DNA from 3 places in the Janthinobacterium sp. JC611 genome. Region 3 is predicted to be linked to each of the others. Evidence: predicted binding sites of a transcription regulator. Region 3 holds the regulator's gene; each other region holds the start of a gene.
What was found. The regulator FNR, encoded in region 3, switches genes on or off when oxygen is low (the NO sensors DNR and NnrR bind a similar motif). The targets are predictions, from matches to a motif close to TTGATNNNNATCAA.
Positions count from the first base shown of each region.

Region 1: nirK (copper-containing nitrite reductase) is a predicted target of FNR. The motif match lies at 1,148-1,161, and genes of this name have one in related genera.
Region 2: J0O65_RS24955 (OmpW/AlkL family protein) is a predicted target of FNR. The motif match lies at 3,945-3,958, and genes of this name have one in related genera.

Region 1 is NZ_JAFLJN010000032.1:112,487-122,350, reverse strand. It holds gene norR (nitric oxide reductase transcriptional regulator NorR) at 1-1,079, opposite strand, end outside; gene nirK (copper-containing nitrite reductase) at 1,230-2,699, shown strand; gene ytfE (iron-sulfur cluster repair protein YtfE) at 2,729-3,406, shown strand; gene J0O65_RS20590 (nitric-oxide reductase large subunit) at 3,421-5,700, shown strand; gene J0O65_RS20585 (hypothetical protein) at 5,703-7,169, opposite strand; gene J0O65_RS20580 (T6SS effector phospholipase Tle3 domain-containing protein) at 7,169-9,316, opposite strand; gene J0O65_RS20575 (DUF1841 family protein) at 9,417-9,839, opposite strand.
Region 2 is NZ_JAFLJN010000044.1:257,873-267,736, reverse strand. It holds gene J0O65_RS24985 (DUF1987 domain-containing protein) at 1-119, opposite strand, end outside; gene J0O65_RS24980 (SiaB family protein kinase) at 142-699, opposite strand; gene J0O65_RS24975 (SpoIIE family protein phosphatase) at 765-1,922, opposite strand; gene J0O65_RS24970 (NAD(P)H-dependent oxidoreductase) at 2,163-2,753, opposite strand; gene J0O65_RS24965 (MerR family transcriptional regulator) at 2,813-3,178, opposite strand; gene fur (ferric iron uptake transcriptional regulator) at 3,248-3,685, opposite strand; gene J0O65_RS24955 (OmpW/AlkL family protein) at 4,020-4,637, shown strand; gene J0O65_RS24950 (MetQ/NlpA family ABC transporter substrate-binding protein) at 4,719-5,546, opposite strand; gene J0O65_RS24945 (methionine ABC transporter permease) at 5,572-6,246, opposite strand; gene J0O65_RS24940 (methionine ABC transporter ATP-binding protein) at 6,239-7,048, opposite strand; gene J0O65_RS24935 (YbaN family protein) at 7,368-7,826, opposite strand; gene J0O65_RS24930 (YceI family protein) at 8,283-8,849, shown strand; gene J0O65_RS24925 (NAD(P)/FAD-dependent oxidoreductase) at 8,940-9,864, opposite strand, start outside.
Region 3 is NZ_JAFLJN010000085.1:62,701-72,564, forward strand. It holds gene ccoN (cytochrome-c oxidase, cbb3-type subunit I) at 1-482, shown strand, start outside; gene ccoO (cytochrome-c oxidase, cbb3-type subunit II) at 498-1,112, shown strand; gene J0O65_RS27055 (cbb3-type cytochrome oxidase subunit 3) at 1,114-1,317, shown strand; gene ccoP (cytochrome-c oxidase, cbb3-type subunit III) at 1,310-2,230, shown strand; gene ccoG (cytochrome c oxidase accessory protein CcoG) at 2,234-3,616, shown strand; gene J0O65_RS27070 (FixH family protein) at 3,719-4,243, shown strand; gene fnr (fumarate/nitrate reduction transcriptional regulator Fnr) at 4,381-5,139, opposite strand; gene J0O65_RS27080 (response regulator) at 5,378-8,452, shown strand; gene J0O65_RS27085 (TOBE domain-containing protein) at 8,454-9,221, opposite strand; gene J0O65_RS27090 (sulfate/molybdate ABC transporter ATP-binding protein) at 9,262-9,864, opposite strand, start outside.

The sequences.
Region 1 (9,864 bases), on a different contig from region 3:
GGCGGAATCGGCACGGGATACACGGACAGGCGGTGATACAGGTCGGCGCGGAAGGTGCCGTCGCGCACGTGCTCGCGCAGGCTGCGGTTGGTGGCGGCGATCACGCGCACGTTGACCCGGCGCGGCCGGTCCGCGCCCAGGCGCTGGATTTCGCCATTTTGCAAGGTGCGCAGCAGCTTGGCCTGTATCGACAGCGGCAACTCGCCCACTTCATCGAGAAACAGGGTGCCCCCTTCGGCCGCCTCGAAGCGTCCGGGCCGGTCGCTGACGGCGCCGGAAAACGCGCCCCGCACATGGCCGAACAATTCGCTTTCGGCCAGCGATTCCGGCAAGGCCGCGCAATTGACGTGGATCAGGGGCTTGCCCGCGCGGCGCGACAGCCGGTGCAGCCGGTGCGCGCACAGTTCCTTGCCCACGCCCGTCTCGCCCAGCAGCAGCACGGGCAGTTCGGAATCGGCCACCACCTGCAATTCGTGCAGCAAGTGCGTGATGGCGTTGCTCTGGCCGACGAAGTCGTGCTCCTCGCGCGGCGCCTGCGCGTCGGCCAGCATGGCGCCGCCCGACAGGCGCAGGGCGCGGATTTCCGTCTCCAGGCGGGTCACGCGCACGGCCGCCTCGATGGCGCAGGCCAGCTCGCCCAGGTCGCGCTGCGCTCGCGTATCGAAGGTGCCCACCCGCAGCGCGTCGAGCGTGATCACGCCCCAGCGTTCGCCTTCCAGGTCCAGCGCCATGCCCATGCAGTCGTGCACGGGCAGCGGTTCGCCGGCTCGCTCGGCGATCAGGCCGTCGTAGGGATCGGGCAGGGAGCTGTCGTGATGGAAGCACAGCACGCCGCGCCGCTGCAGGATGGCGGCCAGGCGCGGATGGTCGGCGACGGCGAAGCGGCGTCCCAGCGCGTCGCTGGCCAGGCCGGCCATCGCCACGGGGCGCAAATGTTCGCCATCAAGCTTGAGCAAGGCCACGGCCTCGCAGCCGAAGTGCGCACGCAAGCTGCCGACGAGGCGTTGCAGGCGCACGGCCACGGGCAGGTCGGCGACCAGGTCGGTGAGCAGCAGCAGGTGGATGGCGGTGGTGGTCATAACTACCATGCAGGGTACAAGGAACCACGGCGAACAAGGGTCATTATGACCCTGCATTTTTCAAATCGTTGATTTAAAACAAGTTTTTCCTGGCACACGGCTTGCCTGGATAAGGGGGCCGAACCGGCATACAAGACCAAGGAAAGCTTGATGAAAACGACTCCCTCCCTCCGCGCCATTGCCGCTGCCGTCTGCGTACTGGCCCTGCCCCTGTCCGTGCAAGCCCAGGCGAGCCTGCCCGCCAGCGCCGCCGCCACCGCAGTCAAACCCGCCGCCGCCACGCTCAAGCGCTATGAACTGCAAACCAATATCGTCGACGGCAAGATGGTATTCATCGACGCCAAGGGCCAGGTCAATCCCGTGCTGGCGGCGAAGGTGGGCGATACGGTCGAACTCGTGCTGAAAAGCGGCGAAGGCGCCGAACATGATTTGCTGATCCCGGAACTGAACGTGGCCTCCGCCAAATTCAGCGCCAACAGCGGCAGCACCAGCGTGCGCTTCAAGGTCACGCGCGCCGGCACGTTCACCTATTACTGCTCGATCCCCGGCCACCGCCAGATCGGCATGGAAGGCAAGCTGGAAGTGACCGGCACCTCGCTGGCCGAGACGGCGGCGCCCGCCAGCGCTGCCGGCGAGTCGAGCCAGGCCGCGGCGCTGGCCCTGTACACGCCCGCGCCGTCGCCGATGCGCGGCCCCGATCCCTCGGCCGTCAGCGTGGCCGCCAATCCGGCGCAGGTGCCGGCCGCCATCGGCGCGCGCGCGCCGCAGTTGCTCAAGTACCGCATGGAGACGGTGGAATTGCCGGGCAAGCTAGATGACGGTACCAGTTTTACCTACTGGACCTTCAACCGGCAAGTGCCTGGCCCGATGCTGCGCGCGAAGGTGGGCGACACGGTCGAACTGACCCTGTTCAACGCCAGGGACAGCAAGATGATCCATTCGATTGACCTGCACGCCGTGACGGGCGGCCATGGCGGCGGACAGCACACGCAGGTGGCGCCGGGACAGGAAAAAACGGTCACCTTCAAGGCGCTCAATCCGGGCCTGTTCGTCTACCACTGCGCCACGCCGCTGGTGCCGCAGCATATCGCGGCCGGCATGTACGGCATGATCCTGGTCGAACCGGAAGGCGGCCTGTCGAAGGTGGACCGCGAGTATTACGTGATGCAGGGCGAGATGTACACGGGCCGTCCGCACGGCGCGCCCGTGCACCAGGAACCGAACCTGGAAAAAATGGCCAATGAACTGCCCGACTACTACGTCTTCAACGGCGAAGTGGGCGCCCTGAGCAAGACGCACAAACTGCAGGCGAAAGTCGGCGAGACGGTGCGCATCTATTTCGGCGTCGGCGGCCCGAACAAGATTTCATCCTTCCACGTCATCGGCGAGATCTTCGACAAGGTGTACAGCGAAGGCTCGATCAGCAGCCCGAAACACGACGTGCAAACCACGCTCGTGGCGCCGGGCGGCGCGACCATCGTCGAACTCAAGGTACAGCATCCGGGCAGCTATCTGCTGGTCGACCATGCGCTGTCGCGCGCCGGCAAGGGCGCCGTGGGCGTGCTGGAAGTGACGGGCGAACCCGTGCCTGGCGTCTACCACGCGGGCGCGGCGCAATAAATCCACTTATTCATCCTCAAGGAACTGTTATGGAAATGATCGACCTATCCCTGGGCCAGCTGGCCCGCCGCATCCCTGGCGCCACGCGCCTGTTCGATGCGCACCGCCTGGATTTTTGCTGCGGCGGCAACAAGACCCTGCGCGCGGCGGCCGAAGCGGCCGGCGTGGACACGGCGCCCATCGTCGCGGAACTGAAACTGCTGGCAGGACGGATTGACGCCAGCGGCGAGCGTGACTGGCAGGACGCCTCGGCCACCGAGCTGGTGGAACATATCCTGGCGCGCTACCACGCCGTGCACCGCGAGCAGCTGCCCGAGCTGATACGCCTGGCACGCAAGGTCGAGCAGGTGCATGGCGAGCGCGCCGACTGTCCGCACGGGCTGGCGGAACACCTGTCGGCCATGGCGCAGGAGCTGGAAAGCCATATGCGCAAGGAAGAAGACGTGCTGTTCCCGATGATCGTGCGCGGCCAGGGGCCACGGGCCGGCGCGCCCATCAACGTCATGCGCATGGAGCATGACGAGCATGGCGTGGCCTTGCGCGCCATGGAGGCAATGACGAACGATATCACCGCGCCTGGCGGCGCCTGCACCACCTGGCGCGCGCTGTACACGGGTTTGCGCACCTTCCGCGAAGACCTGATGGCGCACATCCATACCGAAAACAATATCCTGTTCGAGCGCTTTGCGCCGGCCGCGGTGCACTGACAAAGGAAAGACCCATGGGTCCCTACAAAAAACTCTGGTTCACCCTGATCGGTGTGCTGATCGTGACGTTTTCGCTGCTCGGCTACTACGGCACGGAAGTCTACCGGCAGGCGCCGCCCATCCCCGCGCAAGTGCTGGCGCAAGACGGCCGGCAACTGTTCGACCGCGAGGGCATCCTCGACGGCCAGACGGCCTGGCAATCCGTCGGCGGCATGCAGCTCGGTTCCATCTGGGGCCACGGCGCCTACCAGGCGCCCGACTGGACGGCCGACTGGCTGCACCGCGAGCTGACGGCCTGGCTGGAACTGGCCGCGCAAGAGCTGCATGGCAAGGCTTACGCGGCGCTCGACGGCCCCGCGCAGGCGGCGCTGCGCGAAGCGCTGAAGATGGAATACCGCGCCAACCGGGTCGACGATGCGCAAGTGCTGCGCCTGTCGCCGCGCCGCGTGCAAGCCGTCGCCAGCACGGCACATTACTACGACCAGCTGTTCTCCGACGCGCCTGCGCTGCACGCCAGCCGCGAGCATTTCGCCATGAAGGAAAACACCCTGCCCAGCGCCGAGCGGCGCGCGCAGATGACGCAGTTCTTCTTCTGGACGGCGTGGGCCGCCGCCACCGAGCGTCCGGGCCAGAAAGTGACCTATACGAACAACTGGCCGCATGAACCGCTGATCGGCAACCAGCCCAGCGGCGAAAACCTCGTCTGGTCGGTCGCCAGCGTGGTGGTGCTGCTGGCCGGCGTGGGCTTCCTCGTCTGGGGCTGGGCCTTTTTGCGCGACCATGATGACGCGCTGCCTGCGGCCGGTCCGCGCGATCCGCTCACCACGTTCGCGCTGACGCCATCGCAGCGGGGACTGGGCAAGTATCTGTTCCTGGTGGTGGCGCTGTTCATCTTCCAGGTCTTCATCGGCGGCTTCACGGCGCACTACACGGTGGAAGGACAGCAGTTCTACGGCATCGACGTGTCGCGCTGGTTCCCGTATGCGCTCACGCGCACCTGGCATATCCAGGCCGCGCTGTTCTGGATCGCCACGGGCTTCCTGGCCGCCGGCCTGTTCCTCGCGCCCCTGATCAATGGCGGCAAGGACCCCAGGTGGCAGCGCCTCGGCGTCGACGTGCTGTTCTGGGCCCTGGTCGCCGTGGTGGTCGGCTCCTTCATCGGCAATTACCTGGCGATTGCGCAAGTGATGCCGCCCGAGTGGAATTTCTGGCTCGGCCACCAGGGTTATGAATACGTGGACCTGGGACGCCTGTGGCAAATCGGCAAATTCGTCGGCATCCTGCTGTGGCTCGTGTTGATGCTGCGCGGCGTGGTGCCGGCCCTGCGCCAGCCGGGCGGCGACAAGAACCTGCTGGCGCTGCTGACCGCGTCCGTGGGCGCCATCGGCCTGTTCTATGGCGCCGGCCTGTTCTACGGCGAACGCACGCACCTGTCGGTGATGGAGTACTGGCGCTGGTGGGTGGTGCACCTGTGGGTGGAGGGCTTTTTCGAAGTGTTCGCCACCACGGCGCTGGCCTTCATCTTCTCGACCCTGGGCCTGGTGTCGGTGCGCATGGCCACGACGGCCAGCCTGGCGTCGGCCTCGCTGTTCATGCTGGGCGGCATACCCGGCACCTTCCACCACCTGTACTTTGCCGGCACCACCACACCCGTGATGGCCATCGGCGCGAGCTTCAGCGCGCTGGAAGTGGTGCCGTTGATCGTCTTGGGCCACGAAGCGTGGGAAAACTGGCGCCTGAAGGAGCGCGCGCCATGGATGGAGCAGTTGCGCTGGCCGCTGATGTGCTTTGTCGCCGTCGCCTTCTGGAACATGCTGGGCGCCGGTGTGCTGGGCTTCATGATCAACCCGCCCGTGGCGCTGTACTACATTCAGGGCCTGAACACGACCCCCGTGCATGCGCATGCGGCGCTATTCGGCGTGTACGGCTTCCTGGCGCTGGGCTTTACCTTGCTGGTGCTGCGCTACCTGCGCCCCGACTATCGCTTCAGCCCTGCGTTGATGAAGTGGGCGTTCTGGGGCTTGAACGGGGGACTGGCGCTGATGATCTTCACCAGCTTGCTGCCGATTGGCATCATCCAGTTCCACGCCAGCGTGACGGAAGGCCTGTGGTATGCGCGCAGCGAGGCGTTCATGCAGCAGCCGCTGTTGCAGAACCTGCGCTGGATACGCACCTTCGGCGACGTGGTCTTCATCGCCGGCGCGGTGGCCATGGCGCTGCAGGTGGTGCTGGGGTTGCTAAGGCCGCAGGTGAGCGAGGGCACGCGGCCGGCGGCTGCCGGCATACCATTGTGAGCTCAGTTCGAATAGCCCTGCATCAAGGTCTTGGCATCGTGGCGCAGTCCCCACCACGGTAAAAAGACGGAAGCTTCGCCGCGTGCGCGGAACCAGGGTTTTTCCGGATCGATGGGGCGCGCCACGGCGGGTGGCGCCACCAGCACGGCAACGGGCGCCTCCAGGTCGCCCGTGCCCGCCACCAGCACCGGCCGGCCCTGGTGATTCGCGTAGGCGACGGCCAGCGCCACATTCGTCAGCGCCGTGCCGGCCCCCATCTCGCCCAGCAGGGCCGAGGTGTTGAAGGTTTGCTTTGTAAAATCCAGATCGGGTAAATTCAGGGTCAGGCTTTGCGCCAGCGAGCCGATCCGCTCGGAAGATGCCGGATATCTATTGCCCGCATCGTGGATCACATAGGCTATCTTGTCAGTATCGAGATTGGCCTGCTCCGCCGCCTGTTCGATGGCCGCCGTCCATGCCTGCACCGCGCGCGGCGGTTGACCTTTCGCCGCCTGGTAGTCGGCGACGGCGGCCGTTGCAGGGAAGCCCAGCCAGGCCAGCGGCGCGCGCTGCGTCTTGAAGTCGGGACCGGCCAGTATCAACAGAGCGATGTTTTCATCGATCTGCTCATCCTTGGGCGGAAAGCTGGGCGCGTCCCAGTTCATCACCCATACGGTTTTATCGGGATGAGCCTGCAAATATGCCAGGCCCGCCGCCAGCGAGGTAAAACCTGCGTTCGCGCCGCCCATCGTCACGCGCACGTCGGGCGGCGTTGCCGTAGTCCAGGAATTGGGGAAGTGGGGGTTGCCGATGCTGAAGGCGCGCATGATCAGCTTACGCACCACATCTGCCGCCTGTACAGGGTCAAGTCGCCCCGCTGGCAGGGCATATTCGACATGGATGCCGGCCAGTTCGCGCCGCGTCGATCGGTCTTTCAATGCATGGGCATTGTAGAAATAGGTAGAATTGGAAAAATAGTTTTGTCGGAATAGCGGCATCATTTTTTCCACATATTTATGATGATAGCCTTCGAAATTTTCCTCGCCATTGCTGCCCGAGGCAATCATGCCGATGGATTGCACCTTGCTGAAGCGCGCTGGATTTTCCCTGACTTTGTCATCGTTCTGGTTCGGCTTGGCCAGCCCCAAGGTCCACAACAATTGCCACTCCGTCGAATAGTCGCGCCGTTGCAAGGGATTGAGCCATTGCACGCCCACCACCTGGGCCATATAAGGCCGGGCTGGCTGCGCAGGCGTCGCTGTCGCGACATCGCCTTTCGTGACTGGCTTGATCGCGCAAGCACTGAGCAAGGAAAATATCATCAGGGCAAATACAAACGGCATCACGAGATAGCGTTTCATCATGTCTCCATCGGTGAGGGGAGCGGCGTGGGACTGGCTGGCGAACCAGACTGCCACGCTGGCAAGCAGGAAAAATGCACAGCAGCTCCAAGCCAGGCGGCGTAGGGGAGTGGCGATCAGTGCACGCATCAGTGATCCTTCCAGCGCGAGTTCCTGCGCTTGTTGATGATGGTGTCCGGCATGGCGCCCGTACTGCCGGAACTGCCTACCCAGTCAAGCAGGGTCATTTCTTTGAATGTGCCATATAGAAAATATTCGAAAAACATGCTGTGCGGATGAGAGCCTCCCAGGCCTTCCAACAATCGCCAATCTGCCGCCATCCGCAATTTGAGCAAAACTTCTTCGCGAATATGGCTCACCCCCACCGCCACGTCATATGCCAATGCCTTTTCCGCATGCATGCCATTGGTCATGATGGTTGAATGGTCGGTGGCGTGCGTGTCGAGGTTGGCGGCCAGATTGGCGGTGATGATGGCGCCGCGCCATCGCTTGTGCTCTTCGCTGGCGGTGGCCGGCATGTCTTCCTCGCTGACCTTCTCTCCCATCGGCGTGCGGCCCGTGCGTTTGGCCATCAAGCGCACGCGGGCGTGGTCTTCGTACAGCATGGTGGCGTGGCTGTCGCGGTCGCCCTTGGGCGCGCCTATCTGCTCGTCGCTCAAGGCGTGGTATGGATCGCCGGCGGCATGGCTGCGCCGTGGATCGCGCAGGCTGCCGCGCGGATTGTAGAGCTGATCGAAGTCCTCGCTGGCCACGCCGTACTGCACTGCCTGCGGCAAGAACGGTTCGGGCAGCGCCGGCGCATTGACGGGGATGCTCCAGTCGCGCGGCGGCAGCGCGTTGATGCGCACGCCCGCTCCTTTCGCCAGGGGAATCAGGGCCAGGGCGGCGACTTGCGTCATGGCGCGGCCGCTTCCCGTGCTGTTGGCCAATCGCCCTTTCTGGCTGGAATAGTCGGCGATCTTCGAATGCGGCACCCAGAAGTCCAGGCTGCCCCGTTCCGGATGATTGTGTTGCTTGCTCCAGTAATCATAAGTTCCTGGCTTGCCGACGGGGTAGCCTTGGGAAAACACCCGCTGCGTGAATACATTCTTTCCTTGCGCCGCCTGGATTTCGGCTGCGCACAGGCCGCGCCAGCCCATGCCCTGGATGGCGGTCGAGGAGATGACCTGGTCATGCGGATTGCAATACAAGGTGACCTTGCCGCGTGTGGTGGTGACGGGGCCGCAGCGGTATTTGTTGCTGTCGCTATCCAGCGTAAAACCGTGCGCGTGGTTGGCTGCCATTTGCGCCAGCGCGGCTGAATGCGGCGGCACATCGGCCTGCTGGCCGACGATCTTGAAGAAGTTTTTCAAGGTCTCGATGCGCGCCTGGCAGGTCTGTCGGCCCACGTTGCCGTCCGGATCCGCCTCCTGACCTTGCACCCAGTCTTCCGTGCTGTTGTCTTCGAGTACGCTGTATGGCGGATTGCACAGCACATAGGTGTCGGCCACGCAGCGGCCCTTGATCCCTGCTGCATCTTGCACATCGGCCATCTTGTCGCCCAGGAAGGCGGCCGCCATGCCGATCATATTGCCCTGGCTATGGCACACGAGGGTAATCGGCACGTCGGCCTGTTCCTTGCGTATCGATTCGACCAGCTTCGCCAGTCGCAGCGCGGCCAGCACAAAATACGGGCGGGGCGGCGCCGAAAACACCATGGCGTCGTTGAGGGGGTTGAGGTGTTCGATATGTATCCACAGAAACAAGGTATCGAGCAAGCCATTGCCCCACAGGTCAGGCAAGGAAGAACAGCCGTTCGCGAATGGCCCGCCGCCCCAGTAGTCATATTCGTTGAGATAAATGGAAGCGCCGTATTCCTGTAATTCGAGGTCGCTGGCTTTGTAACCCCAGCGGAACTGGATCACGGGCGAGTGGTGCTCGGCGTCGGCAATGAAGGTGTTGGGCGTGCGGTCGGGGTCGATAAAGCCGTCATCCGTCAATTCGCGCCGGTAGGTAACGGGCCATAACTGTCCACCTTCCACGCTAGGGTAGGCCAGGTGTTCATCGCAGCGTTTCAGGCGGGTATTCAAGCCCTTGCACAGGCCCTCCTCGCTCTGGTGGTACCACTCGCCATCGGAATTGACGCCATGCACAAAGATGACGATGCCCGGTGACGGCATCTGCTGCAGGCAGTCCAGCAGGCTGTGGCTGAAATTGGTGCTGCCGCAGACCCTGCCTACCATGATAAGGCGGGGATCGATAGCGGGTTTAACCGGTCCGTTGCTGGGATCGCTCATGGCACACCCTGTTCATGGCTGGAGTTGCCACTGTAGAGTGTTGCTTATCTATATGTCTTATGCCAGATCAAGCAAACTTGTGCAGAATACTACCTTGGGTTTAGCGGCGGCGCACGCAGTCGATATACGCATCCGTATCGGGTGGCAAGCCCGAGCGCTGCGAAGCCCAGATCATCTGGCCCAGGCATTCCATCACTTCGTGCTGGGCGGCATGGGCCGAATCGAGGCGCTGGGTCAGTTGCTGGACGGCCGGGCGGATGCCGCGCGGCTGGTCCACCTGGACCTGCTCCGTGATCGACAGATGCATGGACAGGTGCAGGAATGGATTGGCTTGTCCGCCCTCGACGGAATAGTCGCGCGCCAGCGCCGCCTCGACGTCGCTCAATTCGTTTTCATACTCGGGGTGTTCCAGGATCCAGTCCAGCGCGATGGCTTCCATCGGCGTGAGGATGTCATGGGCGCGGTGCTTGCGCAAGGTGTCGCAAAAGAAGCGGCGCACGTCGTCGGAAGAGGGGTTGAACATGGCTGGATGACTATGGCTAAAGGGC
Region 2 (9,864 bases), on a different contig from region 3:
GCGGCCGCATTTTCCGGATACGACTCGCCCTTGATCGACAGGGTGTGCTGCTCGAAACGGAAGTCGATTTCGGGCGAACTCGGGGTCGCGGCGATGAACAGTGGTGACGGTAATTGCATATGCTTTCCTGAGTCGGCTCTTTCAAATGATGGCTTTGATGCAGAAGATGGTGTGGCCAGGCTCCTGCGGGTCCTGGACGAATTCGAATTCCAGCGGCTCGCTGGCGTCGCGCGCCATGGTGAGAAAGCCCAGGCCCGCGCCCTTGCTGTCGGCCGGCGCTTCCTCGCGCAGGGCCTTCTTGTAGGCGAGGCGGATTTCTTCCATCGTCATGGTGTGCAGCGGCTCCAGGCGGGCGCGGATCTGCGCCACGTTGTCGGTCGAGACGGGGTTGGCACACAGCAGGAAAAAGCTGTCGCCGCGCGTGCCGATGCAAAACGAGCCGCGCCGCATCTGCTGGTCCAGCTGCGCATCGGGCGTCAGGCTGTCGGCGGAATAATGCATGATGTTTTGCGACATCTCGATGAACGAGGAAAAGATGCGCCGCCGCGTGGGCCCGGCCGCGCCGGCCGTGTCGAGGCGCGCCTTGATGGTTTCGGAAATGGCGTTCACCACGTGCTGCGAGAAATAGCCCACGTAAAAAAAGATGATGTTGCGCTTGCGCGCCACATCCCAAAACTCGTTGAATTCTTCGTACAGCACGTCCGTGCTCCTGGCTAGCCGGTGACCCGGTTTCTTGTTGATAAGGTGGCTCGATGGCGCCAAAACTACAGGCGGAAACAGAAAAAGGTCAGGTCGTCGCGGCGCGGCTGCCTGCCTTGCCAGGCGGCGCTGTCCTGCAGCAGCGCCGCCGCCACCTCGCCGGCCGGTGCGTCGCGCCGCGCCAGCAGCTGCTCGCGCATGCGCCGCTTGCCGTAGGCGATGTCGCGCGCGCCGCCGATCTGGTCGAGCAAGCCGTCGGTGGTGAGGAACAGCAGGCTGCCGGCGGGTATGGCCAGCGTCTCGTTGTGCCAACAGTAGCCGGCCGGCGTGTCGACATAGCCCACGCCCATGCGCGCGCCGTCGATGGCGCGCACGGTCTCCTCGCCCGGCGCGACCACGTGCAGCGCCAGTTTCGCCCCAGCGAAACGCAGGCTGGCGCTGGCCGTGTCGTAGCACAGGAAGGCGCAATCCATGCCGTCGTTCGAGCCGGCGTGGCCGGCGGCCGCGCCGCTGCCGGCGCCGTCCTGGCCCAGCAAGGTCTTGATGGCGCGGCTGACGGCGCCGATCAGGGCGGCCGGATCGCGCGGCCCCAGCTCGCGCAGGGCCTGGCTCAGGGCCGACGAGGCGATCAGGGTCATGAAGGCGCCCGGCACGCCGTGGCCGGTGCAGTCGGCGATGGCGGCGAACCAGCCACCCGCGTGGCGCTCGAAAAAGTAGAAGTCGCCGCCGACCACGTCGCGCGGCTGCCATTCCAGGTGCGCGTCGGGCAGGGTGGCGCGCAGCTCCGCATCGGAGGTGCGCAGCAGGGCGCGCTGGATCACGCTGGCGTAATCGATGCTGTGCATGATCTGGCGGTTCTTTTCCGCCTGCATGGTGGCCACCACGTTCATCAGCTGTAAGCCGAAGCCCACGCCGGCCAGCGCGCCATCCTCGGTGATGATGAAGCCGTCGGCCAGCGCCTTTTCGCCCGCTTCCACGGCGCGGAAGGTGAGGTCTTCGATGCTCATGGCGCCGTCGACGATCAGCGGCTCCTTGTCCATGAAGGCGATGCAGCTCTTCTTGCCGTACACCTCGTGATAAAAGGGCTTGGACATCTGCGACATGAAGATGTTGCGGCTGATCAAACCGATGGGCTTCTGCTGCTCCGTGACGGGCAGGCTCATCATGTCGCGCCTTTCCGTGAACAGTTCCAGCACGGCGAAGTTGCTGGCGTCGGCCTGCACGGATTCCGTGGGAATGCACAGGTCAGACGCCACGGACGTGCGATAACGGGGAAGATGCAATCGAGAAGCGTTGAACTCCACAGCGGCTACCTTTACATGACGATCGGACCCTTGTTGTCGCGAGAGCAAGGCGACTGACAAACAGGCAATATCATCATGGTAGCCTGTGAATATGACGGCTTGATTACCGGCTTGTCAAAACCGTATGCAAGATGGCTGCATGGCAAGCCGTTGCCGGGCTTACAGGCGCCGCGCCAGCGCCTGCGCCTGTTCCAGCCAGCGCGTCCGCTGCGCTTCGGTGGAATGGATCATGGGGCCAAAGCTGGCCACCTTGACGGGCTTGACGCCGCAAAATTCCAGCGTCGTCTTGCGCAACTGGTGAATGCCCGGCATACGGTAGACCCAGCGGAAATACCAGGGCGGCGTGTCCATCGCCACCAGCAGCTGCGCCGTGCGGCCCTTCAGCAGCTGCGCGGGGAAAGCCTTGCCCGGGCGATACTTGAAGGCGAAGCCGGGCAGGAAGACGCGGTCGACGAAACCTTTCAGCAGGGCCGGTGCGCCGCCCCACCAGATGGGGTAGGCGAACACCAGGTGCTCGGCCCAGGTGATGGCTTCCTGCGCCGCCACCAAGTCCGCTTCCAGCGGCTGTATCTGGCGGTAGCCTTCATGCAGGTTCTGGTCGAAGTCCAGCTGGCCCAGGCGCAGCTCGCGCACGGTGTGGCCTTCGCTGCGGGCGGTGGCGGCGTAGGCCTCGGCCAGGGCGGCGCAGAAACTGTCGCTGGACGGGTGGCCGAGGATGATCAGGACGCGTTTGGGTGCTATTTGGGGCATGATGCAGGCTTTCCATTAAAGAACAGCCTGCATGCTAAAGCCTGCCCCTAGTGGCAGAGTCAAGCGGCCGCTTGAAGCTGCTGGCGCGCCAGGCAGTCGCGGATTTCCGTGTCGATGCCGGCCAGTTGCGCGTCGAGCTGGCGCAGGCGGGCGATATCCTGCCGCACCTGCGCGCGCTTGGTGGCGATGTGTTGCGACAGGGCGGCCCAGTCGGTCTCGTCGCCGGCCAGCACGGGCAGCAGTTCGGCCAGCCGGAAGCCCAGTGCTTGCGCCTGGCGTATGAGTCTGACTTGCGCCAGGTCTTGCTGCGTGTAGACGCGGTAGGCGCCCGAACGGCGCACGTCGCCCAGCAAGCCCAGCGCTTCATAGTGGCGCAAGGCCTTGGGCGAGGTGCCCGCCAGGCGGGCGATTTCTCCGATGTACATGGATGATCCTTTCTCAAGCGTGAGCGAATCTTACCGCAAGGCAGCGGCGCCCAGGCGGCCCAGGCAGCTTCAGGCCCGGCGCGGCGGGATTTTCTTCGCCGTGCACTCGGCGCAGGTGCCGTACAGCGATAGCGCGTGTTCGTGCAGCACGAAGCCGCGCTCGGCGGCGATCTCGTTCTGGCGCAGTTCGATGCCTTCGTCGACGAATTCATCGACCTTGCCGCACCCCGTGCAGACGAGGTGGTCGTGGTGCTGGCCTTCGTTCAGCTCGAACACGGCGTGGCCCGATTCGAAATGCCGGCGGAACAGGATGCCCGCCTCGGCAAACTGCATCAGCACGCGGTAGATGGTGGCCAGGCCCACGTCGATCTTTTCGGCCAGCAAGAGTTTGTAGACATCGTCCGCGCTCAGGTGCTTGATGCCGCCTTCTTGAAACAGCTGCAGAATCCGCAAGCGGGGGATGGTCACTTTCAAGCCCGATTCACGCAGTTCCCTCAATATATCCATGTCTCCCATTCCTTTTTGTAGTCGCCCAGCGAGGTGTTCCATTATATCGCAAATGATAATCATTACTATTCTCATGTGCGAACGAAACATAGTATGCCGCGCGGGTCGGTGGCAATCCAGTGACATCGGCGCAAGTGGCGATTGCGTGGCGGGCAACTTGTGCCGGCATGGCGCGCAGGCAAGCGGTCACGCTGCATTGCCGCATTTTCTTGACCTGGGCAAAGGAAAAAATCCCTCTAGTGATGCCATCTAGCACTATTTGATGTGGATCAAAGTTTTTGTTGCACTGCACTCTTAGACTTCGCAGCGTTACTTAACGACAGAGGAAAACATAATGAAAACGTCCGCAACTGCAGCAGCAATCGTCCTGGCCGCCATCGGCGCATTCGCCGGCAACGCCATGGCACAGGAAAGCCCATGGCTGGTCCGTGCGCGCGCCGTGCACATCGATCCGGCCAACAAATCTGCTCCTGTTGGTGGCATCGGCGCATCGGACACGATCCACGTCAGCAGCAAGACGATTCCTGAAATCGATATTTCGTACTTCTTCACCCCGAACATCGCTGCCGAGCTGATCCTGACCTACCCGCAAAAGCATGACGTTACCTTGTCCGGCACGAAGATCGGTACCTTCAAGCACCTGCCGCCGACCTTGTCGCTGCAATACCACTTCATGCCGGAAAAACAGTTCAGCCCATACGTGGGCGCCGGCATCAACTACACGAATATCTCGGACGTGAAATTGCTGAACGGCGCAGGCCGCCTGGAGCACGACAGCTGGGGCTACTCGCTGCAAGCCGGCGTCGATTACAAACTGGACAAAAACTGGTCCTTGAACTTCGACATCAAGAAAGTACAGATCCGCAGCGACGTACTGGCCGGTGGCGCCAAGATCAGCGAAGTCAAGGTCGATCCTATCCTGATCGGCGTTGGTGTGGGTTACCGTTTCTAAGCTTTGCATGACAGCGCCCGCGCGGCGCGGACAATAAAAAAGGACGGCTTCGCCGTCCTTTTTACGTTTGGTGCACGCCGTTTATTTTTTCAGCGTCTTTTCCAGCGCCAGCTGGTAGTCCGTCTTTTCGTAGCCGGCCAAATACTTGTTCGTCGCGTCGAGGAAGGCGCGCGAGCGGTAGGCCGCTTCCAGGTCCTTGACCCAGGGCTTGGCCTTGTCGGCCGTGCGGATGGCGACCAGGTTGATGTAGCTGTCCGAGATCTTTTCCACACTCAGGGCCGACGTCAGCTTCATGCCGGCGGCCAGGGCGAAGTTGCCGTTCACGAAAGCGTAGTCGGCGTCCGCCAGCGAGCGTGGCAGCTGCGCCGCTTCCAGCGGCACCAGTTTCAGCTTCTTCGGGTTGTCCAGCACGTCGCGCTCGGATGCGCGCAGCGGGTCGACGTTCGGTTTGAGCTTGATCCAGCCCATCTTGGCCAGCATCACCAGCGCGCGCGCCTGGTTGGTCGGGTCGTTCGGCATGGTGATGGTGGCGCCGTTCCTGACTTCCGCCAGGGTTTTCTGCTTGCCGCCGTACAGGCCGATCGGCATGGTCGGCACGGTGATCAGGGAACTCAGTGGCAGCTTGTTATCGGTGGCGAACTTGGTCAGATACACGATGTGCTGGAACACATTGGCGTCCAGCGAACCTTCGGCCAGCGCGTAGTTCGGCTGCACGTAGTCGTTGAATTCGACGATCTTGACCTTGTAGCCCTGTTTTTCCAGGATGGGCTTGATGCCCAGCTTCAGCTGGTCCGAGTACGGGCCGGAGCTGGTGCCGATGACGAGTTCTTTCGGGTCCTTGGCGTGGGCGGCGGTGGCGAAGGCCAGGCTGGCGGCGGCCAGGAGCAGGGTGCGGCGAAGGTGGTTCATGTAGGTCCTTGTTTCTGAATAGGGATTAACGTTTGTCGAGGCGCTTGGCGATGCGCGTGCCGGCGAACTGGATGGTTTGCACCAGCACGATCAGGATGGCCACGGTGGCGACCATGATGTCCGTCTCGAAGCGGTAGTAGCCGTAGCGGATGGCCAGGTCGCCGATGCCGCCGCCGCCCACCACGCCGGCCACGGCCGAATACGACAGGAAGCTGATCGACAGCACGGTCAGGGCCAGCACCAGGCCGGAACGCGCTTCGACCAGCAGCACGCGGAAGATGATCTGCATTTCCGACGCGCCCATGGCGTGCGCCGCCTCGATCACGCCGCGCGGCACTTCGCGCAGGTTCTGTTCCACCAGGCGCGCCAGGTAGGGAATGGCGGCGAACGACAGCGGCACGCTGGCCGCCAGCGGGCCGATCGAGGTGCCGGCGATGATGCGCGTAAACGGCGTCAGGGCGACCAGCAGGATGATGAAGGGGAAGCTGCGCACGGTGTTCACCAGCCAGCCGAGGATCGTCGACAGCGGCCGGTTTTCCAGCGATTGGCCTTCCGAGACGAGGAACAGCAGGATGCCCAGCGGGCCGCCGATCAGGATGGCGGCCGTCAGGCCGATGCCCAGCATGGTCATGGTCTGGCCCAGCGCCACCCAGATTTCCGGCAGCAGCTTGATGACGTTATTGATCGATTCTTCAAACATGTGTTGCATCCTTCCATGCGGTGGCTTCAAACGCCTCGGTACCGTAATAAGCCAGCTCGCGTCCCAGCGCCGTCTTGCGCGGGGTGGCCGTGTCGCTCAGATCGAATTGTTCGGCGATGGCGCCGTTTTCCACGACGGCCACGCGGTTGCAGATGGCGCCCAGCACCGACAGCTCATGGCTGACGATGACGATGGTCACCCCCAGGCGCGCATTGATGTCGCGCAGGGTGTCGAGCAGGGCGCGCGTCGTTTCCGCGTCCAGCGCGGACGTCGGCTCGTCGCACAGCAGCACGTCCGGGTGGCTGGCCAGGGCGCGGGCAATCGCCACGCGCTGTTTCTGCCCGCCCGACAGTTGCGCCGGATAGCTGTGCTGCTTGTCGGACAGGCCCACCAGCGCCAGGCACTCCTCGACGCGGGCGGCGATCTGCTCGCCCTTGACCGCGCCATGGATTTTCAGGGGGAAGGCGACGTTGTCGAAGACGCTGGCGTTTTGCAGCAGGTTGAACTGCTGAAAAATCATGCCGATGTTCTGGCGCGCGTCGCGCAGCTCGCTCTTGCCCAGGCGGGTCAGTTCGCGCCCGGCCACGGTAATGGTGCCGCTGTCGGGACGCTCGAGCAGGTTAATCAGGCGCAGCAAGGTCGATTTGCCGGCGCCGCTCTTGCCGATCAGGCCGAAAATATCACCGGGATAGACTTCCAGCGTGACCGATTTGACCGCGTGGAACTGTTCGCCCTTGGGCAGCGCGAAGGTCTTGTTCGCGCCATCGATGCGAATCACCGGCGTACGGTGTGGTGTGGTCATGCAGTGTTTCCTTTTTTATTGGACCGTGACAGGCTTGCTTGGCCAAATCGCCCAGCCTGCTACGTCGGTTGCGTAGTATACCTCCGATCGTGTTATTACTCCTACGACAGAATCTTGCTTTGAATATGCAAATAATGTCTATGCGCCAGTTTGCAAGTGGAAAAAGCGGGAAAGCGCCGTTCTTGCCGAATTTAATCGCGTGCACGGGCGTGACGTAGCCGTATCTTGGTGAAAAGTTCGACGCGCCCTGCGCAGGCGTCGCGGTGTTTTTATGCGCAGTTCGGCTGACTTGCCGTTTTTTCGACGCGGGGACGGCGGTTTACAGCCTGCCTTTGTCCTCTTCGCGGGCAGATTCTGCTCCGCTGGCGGCAGGACCTTCGGGACGCCGCAACAGGTAGACGAGGACGGCGATTTCCATGGCGCCCACCATGGCGATGACCCACCACGGCGGATGGCCCAGGCACATGGCGACAAAGCCGATGGCCATGCCCAGGCAAGCCATGGCCTTGCCGCGCCGCGAGACGGCGCGGTGTGCGCGCCATTGGCGCAGCGGCGGACCGAAGCGGGGATGGTGCAGCAGCCAGTGCTCGAGGCGCGGCGAGGCGCGGCTGAAGCAGGCCAGGGCGAGGATGAGGAAAATCGTCGTCGGCATGACGGGCAGCATGGCGCCGATGATCCCCAGCAGCACCATCAGGGCGCCGGCGGCGGTCCAGGCCCAGCGGCGCAGGCGCACGCCATGCGCCTCGCGCAATGGCGCCGGGGCGGGCGTTTCCCGCATCAGGCGAAGGCTCCGGCGCTCGCGCCCTGGCTGCGGGGTCGGCAATAGGTGGGGTGCGGGTTCAAGGTGTTCGTATCGTGGCGGGTGGCCGTCATGTTTTTCTGCTCGGTGTTCAGCGCTATTATGGAGGAATCAGGGCGGCGCCGCATGCGCACCCGGGCCGCGATGATCGCAGCCTATAGAATAATAACAAGAATCATTCTCATTTGCTGGACTGTATAACGCTGGATATTTTTGACAAGGCAGACAATAATCGGCAACAGAAGACGTTGTCGCGGACATTATTGCCGTTATTATCGATTTTTTCGATGCTAACTAGGTATATTTTCCGTTTTACATCGATCTTCATGCCATGCATAATCTGTTGCAACTGAAGCCAGACAAGCAGCCTCAGGCACTATTCGCCTGCAGCTTCTTGCGGTTTTGACATCCTCCACTTCTTGTTAGGAACCTACAATGAAAAAACTGCTCGCTTTTATCGCCGCCGCCGGCTTCTCGCTGTCCGCTTTTGCCGCTCCAGAAGTCTATGTCATCGATGGCAGCCACACCTTCCCCCGCTTCGAGTACAGCCACATGGGCTTCTCGACGCAGCAAAGCCGTTTCAACAACACCACCGGCAAGATCACCCTGGACCGCGCCGCCAAGACGGGCGCCGTCGAAGTGCTGATCGACACCAAGTCCGTCGATACCGGTTCGACCCTGTTCAACTCGCACATCCAAGGCGAAGATTTCCTCGACACGGCCAAGTATCCGGTCGCCACCTACAAATCGACCAAGTTCAACTTCGACGGCGACAAGCTGGCGTCCGTGGAAGGCAACCTGACCCTGAAAGGCGTGACCAAGCCAGTCACCCTGAGCGTCACCTCGTTCACCTGCGCACCGCACCCGATGCTGAAGAAAGACGCTTGCGGCGCCAACGCCACGGCCAAGATCAAGCGCTCGGAATTCAACGCCGGCAAATATGCGCCAGCCGTCAGCGATGACGTCACTTTGACGTTCGCGATCGAAGCGATCAAGCAGTAAACTGCTGGGGTCTGACCCCACATTTTCGCTGCAACGTAAAACGGCGGCGGACTTCGGTCCGCCGCCATTTTTTTTACCTGCCTTCGGTTATTACGCCAGGTGATGCACCTCCTGCTGCCCGTACACAGGGGTGTTCACCCCCTCCATGCGCGCCTTCAGCTGCAGCGACAGGTATTGCGAATAGTGGCGCGACTGGTGCAGGTTACCGCCGTGGAACCACAGCGCTTGCTGCTGCGTGGGCTTCCACATATTGCGCTGCTCGCCCTCCCACGGGCCCGGGTCCTTCGTCGTGGCGGAGCCCAGGCCCCACACCTTGCCCACCTTGTTGGCCACCTCGGGCGAGATCAGGTCGGCCGCCCAGCCATTCATGGAACCGTAGCCGGTGGCGTACACCACCAGGTCGGCCGGCAGTTCCGTGCCGTCGGACAGCACGATGGAACGGGCTTTCAATTCCTGCACGCCGACGCCGCTTTTCAGCTTGATCTTGCCCTCGGCGACCAGCTCGGACGCGCCCACGTCGATGTAGTAGCCGGAGCCGCGGCGCAGGTATTTCATGAACAGGCCGGAATCGTCGTCGCCGAAATCGAGCATGAATCCCCGTTCTTCCAGGCGCGCATAAAAGTCCGCGTCGCGCTCGCGGATGGCCTGGAAGACGGGCTTCTGGAAGTCGGCCAATATCTTGTACGGAATCGAGGCGAACGTCAGGTCGGCCTTGTTTGTGGTCATGCCGGCCGCCAGCGCGCGTTCCGAATACAGGTCGCCCAGCGCCAGGTCCATCAGGGAATCGGACTTGACGATGTGCGTCGACGAGCGCTGCACCATGGTCACGTCCACGCCCGCTTCCCACAGGGCGGCGCAGATATCGTGCGCGGAATTGTTCGCGCCGATGACCACCACCTTCTTGCCCACGTACGCGTCCGGCCCCGGATGCTGCGACGAGTGCTGCTGCTCGCCCTGGAACACGTCCATGCCCTTGAACTTCGGCAGGTTCGCCTTGCCCGACATGCCCGTGGCC
Region 3 (9,864 bases):
GCATCGCCACCTTCGAAGGTCCGATGATGTCGATCAAGACCATCAACTCGCTGTCGCACTACACCGACTGGACCGTTGCCCACGTGCATGCGGGCGCCCTGGGCTGGGTGGGCTTCATCACCATGGGTTCCATCTACTACCTGCTGCCGCGCCTGGCGGGCCGCACGCAGATGCACAGCACGCGCCTGGTCGACGTGCACTTCTGGGTGGCCACCATCGGCATCGTGCTGTACATCGCGGCAATGTGGATCGCCGGCGTGATGCAGGGCCTGATGTGGCGCGCGGTCAATCCGGACGGCACCCTGACCTACACCTTTGTCGAGAGCGTGAAAGCGACGTATCCGTACTACGTGGTGCGCGTGGCCGGTGGCCTGCTGTACCTGTCGGGTATGTGCATCATGGGCTACAACACCTGGATGACTCTGCGCGGCAGCAAACTCCCCGTCGCCCGCATTCCGGAACTGAACGCGGCGCACGCCTGATAGGAGCGAAAGCAAATGAAATTTTCACATGCATGGATTGAAAGAAACCCCTGGCTGCTGATCGCCCTGGTCACGGTGGTGATCAGCATCGGCGGCGCCGTCGAGATCGTCCCCCTGTTCTTCCAGAAGAGCACGACGGAGCCGGTCGCCGGCCTGAAGCCGTATTCGCCGCTGCGCCTGGCGGGCCGCGACATTTACGTGCGCGAAGGCTGCTACAACTGCCACTCGCAGATGGTGCGTCCGCTGCGCGCGGAAACGGAACGCTATGGCCACTATTCGGTCGCCGGCGAGTTCGTCTACGACCGTCCGTTCCAGTGGGGTTCCAAGCGCACGGGGCCCGACCTGGCCCGCGTGGGCGCCCGCTACAGCGACGAATGGCACCGCACGCACTTGAACAACCCGCGCGACGTGGTGCCCGAGTCGAACATGCCGGCCTACCCCTGGCTGGCGAAGACCAAGCTGGTGCCTGACGACATCATGCCGAAGATGCGCGCCCTGCAACGCCTGGGCCAGCCGTACAGCGACGCGGAAATCGCCGCCGGCCCCGCGCAACTGCAGGACAAGACGGAAGAAGACGCCCTGGTCGCCTATCTGCAAGGCCTCGGTACATTAATCAAAACAAGGAATTAGCATGGCAATCGACAACCTGTTTGACAGCGCCAGCAGCGTCATGACGGTGGTTTCCTTTACGACGTTCGTGGGCATCCTGTGGTGGACGTTCAGCCGCAGCAACAGCGACTTCGACGCGGCGGCACGCCTGCCGTTCGCCGACGACGCATTGGACTATCCGGCCGAGGCCGAGATGAACCTGGCGAAGGAGCATCACCATGGCTGACTTTACCAATGGCTTCTGGAATATCTATGTGATCGTGCTGTCCCTGCTGGGCATCATCGGCTGCGGCGTGCTGCTGTACTCGCAGTCGAAGGTGAAAGTGGCCGCCGGCGCCCCCGCCGACGGCACCACGGGCCACGTCTGGGACGAGGACTTGAAGGAACTCAACACACCGATGCCGCGCTGGTGGATGTGGCTGTTCTACATCACCATCGTCTTCGCGCTGGCCTACCTGTTCCTGTATCCGGGCCTGGGCAACTATGCCGGCAGCCTGGGCTGGAAATCGACGGGCCAGTACGAGGAAGAGCTGAAAAAGGCGGAAGCCGACTATGGCCCCCTGTTCAACAAGTACCTGAGCCAGGACTTGAAGACGGTGGCCGCCGATCCGCAGGCGCAAGCCATCGGCCAGCGCCTGTTCCTGACCTACTGCGCGCAATGCCACGGTTCGGATGCGCGCGGCAACAAGGGCTTCCCCAACCTGACCGACAAGGACTGGCTGTATGGCGGCGAACCTGACGTCATCAAGACCACCATCATGCACGGCCGCAATGGGCAGATGCCACCGATGGGCGCCGCCCTGGGCTCCGAAAAGGATGTCGAGAACGTGGCCCATTATGTGCTGAACCTGTCCGGTTCCACCTCCGACCCCGTCAAGTCCGTGCTGGGCAAGGCCAAGTTTGGCGCCTGCATGGCCTGTCACGGCGCCGATGCGAAGGGCAACCAGATGCTGGGCGCGCCCAACCTGACGGACAAGATCTGGCTGTACGGCGGCAGCGCCGATACCATCATGGAAACCGTCCGCAAGGGACGCAGCAACACCATGCCGGCCTTCAGCGACTTCCTCGGCGAATCCAAGGTACACGTGCTGTCGGCGTATGTCTGGAGCCTGTCGAATCCGCAGGCGCCCGCAAAGTAAGCAATGGAACCTCAAGTCATCAAGATGTATGCGGCCCGCGAGCAAATCTACCCTCGCGAGGCCAAAGGACGCTACGCTACCTGGCGATGGGTATGCGTATGGCTTACCCAGCTGGCGTTCTACGGCTTGCCGTGGTTGACCTGGAATGGCAGGCAAGCCCTGCTGTTCGATTTGACCACGCGCAAGTTCTACATTTTCGGCGTCGTGCTGTGGCCCCAGGATTTCATCTATCTGGCGGCCCTGCTGATCATCTGTGCGTATCTGTTGTTCCTCGTCACGGCCATTGCCGGGCGGGTGTGGTGCGGATTCTCTTGCCCGCAAACGGTGTACACGGAAATCTTCCTGTGGGTCGAACGCCGCATCGAGGGCACGCGCAGCGCGCGCATGGCCCTCGACAAGCAGGGCCCGTCCGTGCGCAAGGCCGTCAAGAAGACGGCCAAGCACCTGGCATGGGGCGCCATCGCCCTGTGGACGGGCTTTACCTTTGTCGGCTACTTCACGCCGATCAAGGAACTGGCGCACTCGGTGACCACGCTGAACTTCGGTCCCTGGGAATGGTTCTGGGTCTTGTTCTACAGCCTGGCAACCTACGGCAACGCGGGCTGGCTGCGCGAGCAGGTGTGCAAATACATGTGCCCCTACGCGCGCTTCCAGAGCGCCATGTTCGACCAGGACACCCTGATCATCACCTACGATGCCAAGCGCGGCGAACCACGCGGTGCACTGAGCAAGAAGGCCGGCAACAACGCCAGGCTGGGCGATTGCATCGACTGTACCCTGTGCGTGCAGGTGTGTCCGACCGGTATCGATATCCGCAACGGCCTGCAGTATGAATGCATCGGCTGCGCCGCTTGCGTCGATGCCTGCAACAGCGTGATGGACAAGGTCGAGCGGCCACGGGGACTGATACGCTACAGTACCGACCATGCGATGGAAAACAACTTCAATTCGCAGCAGATACGCCAGCGCGCCATGCGCCCGCGCGTCTTGATCTACACTTCCATCCTGGCCCTGATCATCATCGCCGTATGCACTTCGCTGGCGCTGCGCACGCCCCTGAAAATGGACGTGATCCGCGACCGCGGTTCGATGGGACGCGAAGTGGAAGACGGCATGATCGAAAACGTCTACCGCTTGCAGATCATGAACACCTCGGAGCAAAGCCAGCATTTTAAAATCAGCGCTTCCGGCTTGCCGGGCCTGACCTTGCTGACGCGCGAAGAAGTGACCTTGCAGCCAACGGAAACGCTGGGCTGGCCGATCCGCCTGCGCGTGCCGCACGGCGTGGGCGAGAAGGGGTCGAACAAGATTGCGATCGAATTGCACTCGCTGGACGACCCAGCGCTGCATGTGCGTGAAAGCGCGGTCTTCATCGTGCCGCGTTAACAAGGAAAGGCGGACGGGGACCGGGTGCCCTCGCCGCCGCCACGAAGTTGCAGGAAGGCCGGTCCCCGCATGGGGACTGGCTGATTAAACAGGAGAAATAGCATGTCCGACAGTCTGAAACTGCAAGCGCCCGTTGCACCGTGGTACAAGCATCGCTGGCCATGGCTGCTGATGATCGGCCCCGGCCTGTCCGTGGTCGTCGGCAGCTTCATGGGCTATATCGCGTTTACGCAGCCCGATGCGCTGGTGGTGGGCGATTATTACAAGCAGGGCAAGGCGATCAACCAGGATTTGAAGCGCGACACGGTCGCCAGCGACCTGGCGATGGATACCAGCCTGTCGTACGACGTGGCGTCGGCGCGCCTCAGTGGTTCCGTGCACAGCTTCGGCAAGGCTTACCAGGGGCCTTTGCAGCTGCACCTGGCGCATGCGACGTTACCGGAAAAGGATATCAAGCTGCTGGTGCAACCCGATGCGGCCGGCAATTTTTCCGTCGCGCTGCCGATGCTCGAGCGCAGCCGCTGGCAAGTGCTGGTGGAAAACGACAAACGCGAGTGGCGCCTGTCCGGCATCTGGACCTGGCCGCTGCAACGCAGCATCGCGCTGCATGCGGATGAAGAACTGTAACGTACAGTGCCGGGAAAACCGTAGCGAGCGGCCGTGATTTGTGGTTGAGAAGCGCAGCTGTGCTATGCACGGGGGCGCCGAGCCAGCGAGCATCGCAGACCGCAAAGCGCGACGCGCAGTAGGTTTTGACGGTGCTGTTACTTGCAGGTGTCCGTGCCGGCCGTTATGGCTTTCAACTTGGCCGGCTGCAGGATCTCGATCTCGCGGTTGGAGACGCGCAGCCAGCCTTCCTTCTTGAACTTGGACAGCAGGCGGCTGACGCTCTCGATGGTCAGGCCCAGGTAGTTGCCGATTTCCTCGCGCGACATGCGCAGCTGGAATTTGCTGCCCGAATAGCCGCGCGCCTCGTAGCGCGACGCCAGGTTGACGATGAAGGCGGCAAAACGCTGCGTCGCCTGCATATTGCCCAGCAACAGCATCACGCTTTGCTCGCGCGTGATTTCCTGGCTCATCATGCGGTGGAAATGGCGCAGCAGGGTCGGCATATTGCCCAGCAATTGTTCCAGGCTGGAAAACGGAATTTCACACACTTCGCTGTCTTCCAGCGCCACCGCGTTACAGTGGTGACGGTCGGCGCTGATGGCGTCCATGCCCAGCAATTCGCCCGCCATCTGGAAACCCGTCACCTGCTCCTCGCCACCCGGATTGATCTGGTAGGTCTTGAAGTGGCCCAGGCGGATCGCGTACAGGTTCTGGAACGGGTCGCCGATGCGGAACAGCGAGGCGCCGCGCGCGATCTTGCGACGACGGCCGATGATCTGGTCCAGCCTGTCCATATCGCCCATATCGAGGCCCATCGGCAGGCACAATTGATGCATGCTGCAGGTCGAGCATCGCGCACGCAACGCTTCCACGTTCACTGTGGGCAAGGTGGGAGTGAGTAGCGCTTCAGTCATGTCGGTACCTTTTAGAAAATGCAACAACGAGTTTACTGCATACACGGTTGCCGTGTGCCAATTTCACCGCAATTTCGCTGAAAAACGATCTCCAGCCTTTAATTATATGGCAACATCGTCAAAAGCCCAGGCGGGGAAGGCCATTTGCGTGGCGATGCTTGCCAAGTTGATGTATTGATAGGAAAATTCCTAACAGCATTATCTGCCGCCTGTGCCGCACGGTACTGAAAAGGAAATCATGAAGCCTCTCGGCATTAAAGCAAAAGTCGCGCTGGCCACCAGCCTGACCTCGATCGCCATGATCGCGCTGGTCACCATGATCCAGGTGCGGCACATGCGCGACGACTTCACCCGCGTATTGCTGAGCCAACAGGCGTCCCTGATCACCCGCACCGCTGCCGAGCTCGACGACAAGCTGGGCATGCTGCTGCAGATCGTCGCCCTGACGGCGAAACAGCAGCCGCCGGAGCTGATCGCCCAGCCGGACAAGCTGCGCGAATACTATGCGCGCCGCTCGATGCTGGTGCTGTTCGACGACGTGCTGGTGCTCGACGCGCAAGGCGCCATCGTGGCCGACATGCCGAAGGTGGCGGGGCGCGCCGGCATCAACGTCGCCGAGCGCGAGTACTTCCAGGCCGTGCTGCGCACGCGCCAGCCCATGATCACCGAACCGATGCTGGGCAAGTCCAGCGGCATGCCCATCGTGCAGATGGTCGCGCCCGTGCTGGCCGCCGACGGCCAGGTGGCCGGCGTCGTGATCGGCGTGCTGCGCCTGTACAAGGACAACCTGCTGGGGCGCCTGCGCTCGGAAAAGATCGGCAAGAGCGGCTATTACTTCATTCTCACGCGCGGCGCCGTGCCGCGCTACGTGCTGCACCCCGATACCAGCCGCTTGCTGCAGCCGCGCCAGCCGAACGCCAACCTGGCCACCACGCAGCTGCTGCAGGACGACGGCGAAGGCAGCATGGTCAGCACCAACAGCCGCGGCATCACGGCCGTCAACAGCTTCAAGCGCCTGAAATCGGTGAACTGGCTGCTGGCCGCCTCGCTGCCCGTCGACGATGCCTTCGAACCGTTCGATGGCGTGCTGTACCGGCTGGTGCTGTGGAGCATCCTCGCCTCGCTGCTGGCCGCCTTTGTACTGGGCTGGGTCACCGTGCGCCTGCTGTCGCCGCTGGTGCGCCTGCGCGATACCCTGCTGGCCCTGCGCACCAGCGGCAGCCGCTTCACCCCCGTGCCGGTGCAGCAGCGCGACGAGATCGGCGAACTGACGGAAGCGTTCAACGGCCTGATGAGCGAACGCGACCGTCTGCAGCAGGAACTCGAAGCGCGCGCGGCCGAGCTGGAACAGGAGCGCGACCGGGCCGAGGCGGCCAACCGCGCGAAGAGCGATTTCGTGGCCAACATGAGCCATGAAATCCGCACGCCCCTCAATGCCGTGCTGGGCATGGTGTATTTGCTGGGCAATACCAAGCTCGATACGGAACAGCGCAAGTATCTGACCATGGTGCGCGTGGCGGGCCAGTCGCTGCTGGGCATTCTCAACGACGTGCTCGACTATTCGAAGATCGAGGCGCGCCGCATGGAATTGTCGCCCGTCGAATTCGACCTCGACGAAGTCATGAATACCCTGGCCACGACGATGACGATGAACGCGGGCGAGAAGGAGCTGGAACTGGCCATCGCCGTCGAGCCCGACGTGCCGCGGCGCCTCGTGGGCGACGCCCAGCGCCTGCAGCAAATCCTCGTCAACCTGGCCGGCAACGCCATCAAGTTCACCGAGAGCGGCGAAGTGGTGGTGGCCGTCAGCCTGGCCGAGAGCGAGAGCGGCCGCGCCTGGCTGCGCTTCGAAGTGCGCGACACGGGCATCGGCATGACGGAACTGCAGCAACAGCAGCTGTTCGCCGCGTTTTCCCAGGGCGACCAGAGCATCACGCGGCGCTTCGGCGGCACGGGCCTGGGCCTGGCCATCAGCAAGCAGCTGATCCGCATGATGGGCGGCGACATCGCCGTCGCCAGCAGCGAAGGCAAGGGCAGCCGCTTCTGGTTCAGCGTGCCCTTCGAGATGCTGGCGCAGCCGGCCGGGACGCGCCGCACGCCGGCGCTGGGTCAGCTGCGCCTGCTGGTGGCCGACGACAACCGCACCACGCGCGAACTGATCGTCAAGCTGATCGAGGCGTGGGGCTGGCTGGCCGACGAAGTGGACTCCGGCTTCGCCGCCATCGAACTGTACCGCGAACGGCTGGCGCAGCGGCAACCGTACGATGTGGTGCTGGCCGACTGGCACATGCCCGTCATGGACGGCCTGGCGACGGCCAAGGCCATTCGCCAGGCCGCTGCCGGCCAGCGCCAGCCCATCGTGGTGATGGTCAACGCCTTCGCCCGCAACCACCTGGAGGAAATCTCCAGCGCGGCCGAGGCCGACGTCGTGCTGATGAAGCCGATCACCGGATCGAGCCTGTTCGACGCCCTGCACCAGGCGCTGATCGCGAAGAACGACGGCGGCGAACAGCGCATGCTGCACCAGCCGCTGGGCACGGAACTGGCCGGCGTGCATTTCCTGCTGGTGGAAGACAATCATTTGAACCAGGCCGTGGCGCGCGGCATCCTCGAACACATGGGCGCCACCCTGGACGTCGTGGGCGACGGCTTGCAAGCCGTGGAACGGCTGCGCACGGAAGCGCTGCGCTACGACATCGTGCTGATGGACATGCAGATGCCCGTCATGGACGGTTTCAGCGCCACCCACATCATCCGCTCGGAACTGCGTCTGAACCTGCCCGTGATCGCCATGACGGCCGGGGTGCTGGCGTCCGAGCGCGAGCGCTGCATGACGGCCGGCATCAGCGATTTCATCGCCAAGCCCGTGGTGGTGGAAGAGATGATGGAAGTCATCCTGCGCCACCTGCCCAGGCGCCCGCAAGTGCAGACGACCGGGCCGGCGCCCGTCGCCGACGAGGAAGTGTTTTCCATGGCGCCCCTGATGCGGGTGATGGGGCGCGACGCCAAGGGACGCGGTGTGCTGCGGCGCATGGTGGAAGACGCGCTGAACAAGGGCATGACGCCCGTGCGCGACGCCGAAACGGCCTTGCAGGCCGGCCGCCACAGCGACGTGGCGCGCATCCTGCACGGCGTGCGCGGCTCCGTGGGCACCCTGGGCACGAAACGCCTGATCCGCGCCGCCTTCGCCACCGAGGAAGCCATCGATGCGGGCCGCCTGGACGAAGTGCCGGCACTGCTGGCGCAGACGGCGCAGGAACTGGAACAGGCGCTGGCGGCGGCGTCCGACTGGTTGTCGCGGTTGAAGGATTAAATCAGGCGGGCACGCCCAGGATCACGCTGGACGCCTTGAACATCGCCGTCACCTTGCTGCCGATCTCGATACCCAGCTCGGTGCAGCTCTGGTTCGTGATGATGGCGGCGATGGTGCCGCCGCGCGGCAGGTCCAGCACCACTTCCGTGTTGACGGCGCCCGTCTGCACGCGCGTCACGCTGCCGGTCAACTGATTGCGCGCGGAAAAGCGCGCCCCTTCGCTGTCCGTCACCAGGATGATGGACGAGGCCTTGATCAGCGCGAACGCTTCCGCGCCCGGCACCAGGCCCAGGCTGGCGCTGCTGCCCTGCGTGACGATGGCCACGATGTGCTGGCCGCCGGGCAACTCCAGCGTGACTTCGTCGTTGACGGCGCCCTGTTTCAGTTCGGCCACCTTGCCGAGGAATTGATTGCGCGCCGTGGTTTTCATGGCCATTCTCCGTATGAGTAACAAATCGTCGGCGATGCCTTCGGCCTGGCTGCCCAGCTGGCGCAGGTAGCGCGCATGCTCGCGCTCGATGATGCGGAAATTGTCGACCAGCTGGCGCCCCCGCGGGGTCAGGCGCGTGCCGCCGCCGCCCTTGCCGCCCGTCAGGCGCTCGACCAGCGGTTCGCCGGCCAGGTTGTTCATCGCGTCGATGGCGTCCCAGGCCGCCTTGTAGCTCATCTTCACCAGCTTGGCCGCCTGCGTGATGGAACCGCACTCGGCGATGGCGCCCAGCAATTCCACCCGGCCGGCGCCGCCCAGGTGCTCTCCGCCCACCGTCATCCATACCGAGCCTTGCAGGCCGATTTCCGCTGCCGCTGATTTATCCAATGCGTTCACCCAATGCCATGTGTTCTTCCCTGTTATCGATCTGTCCGTCGCGCAAGTACAGCACATGCTCGCCCAGGATGCGCGCATCTTCCGGATCATGCGTGATCAGGATCATGGGCACGTCCAGGCGCTGCTGCCACTGGCTCAGTTCCAGCCGCATTTTGACACGCAGGGCCGGATCGAGGGCGGCAAACGGCTCGTCGAGCAGCAGCGCGTCTGGCTCGGCCACGAGCGCCCTCGCCAGCGCCACTCGCTGGCGCTGGCCTCCGGACAACTCGTCGGGATACTGGTGCGCCAGTTCCTGCAAGTGGAAGGCGGCTAGCCAATGCTCGACCTTCTGCAATTTTTCCCGCGCGCGCGGGTTGAACCAGCCCCGGCTCAGGCCGAAGCCCACGTTCTGGCGCACCGTCAGGTGCGGGAACAGCGCGTAATCCTGGAACAGGTAGGCGACATTGCGCTGCTGCGGCGGCAAATTGATGCCGGCGGCGGAATCGAACAGGGTGCGGCCATTCAAACGGATATGGCCTGCGTCCGGGGTGAAGAGCCCGGCAATGGCTTTCAGGGTCATGCTCTTGCCGGCCCCGGACGGGCCATA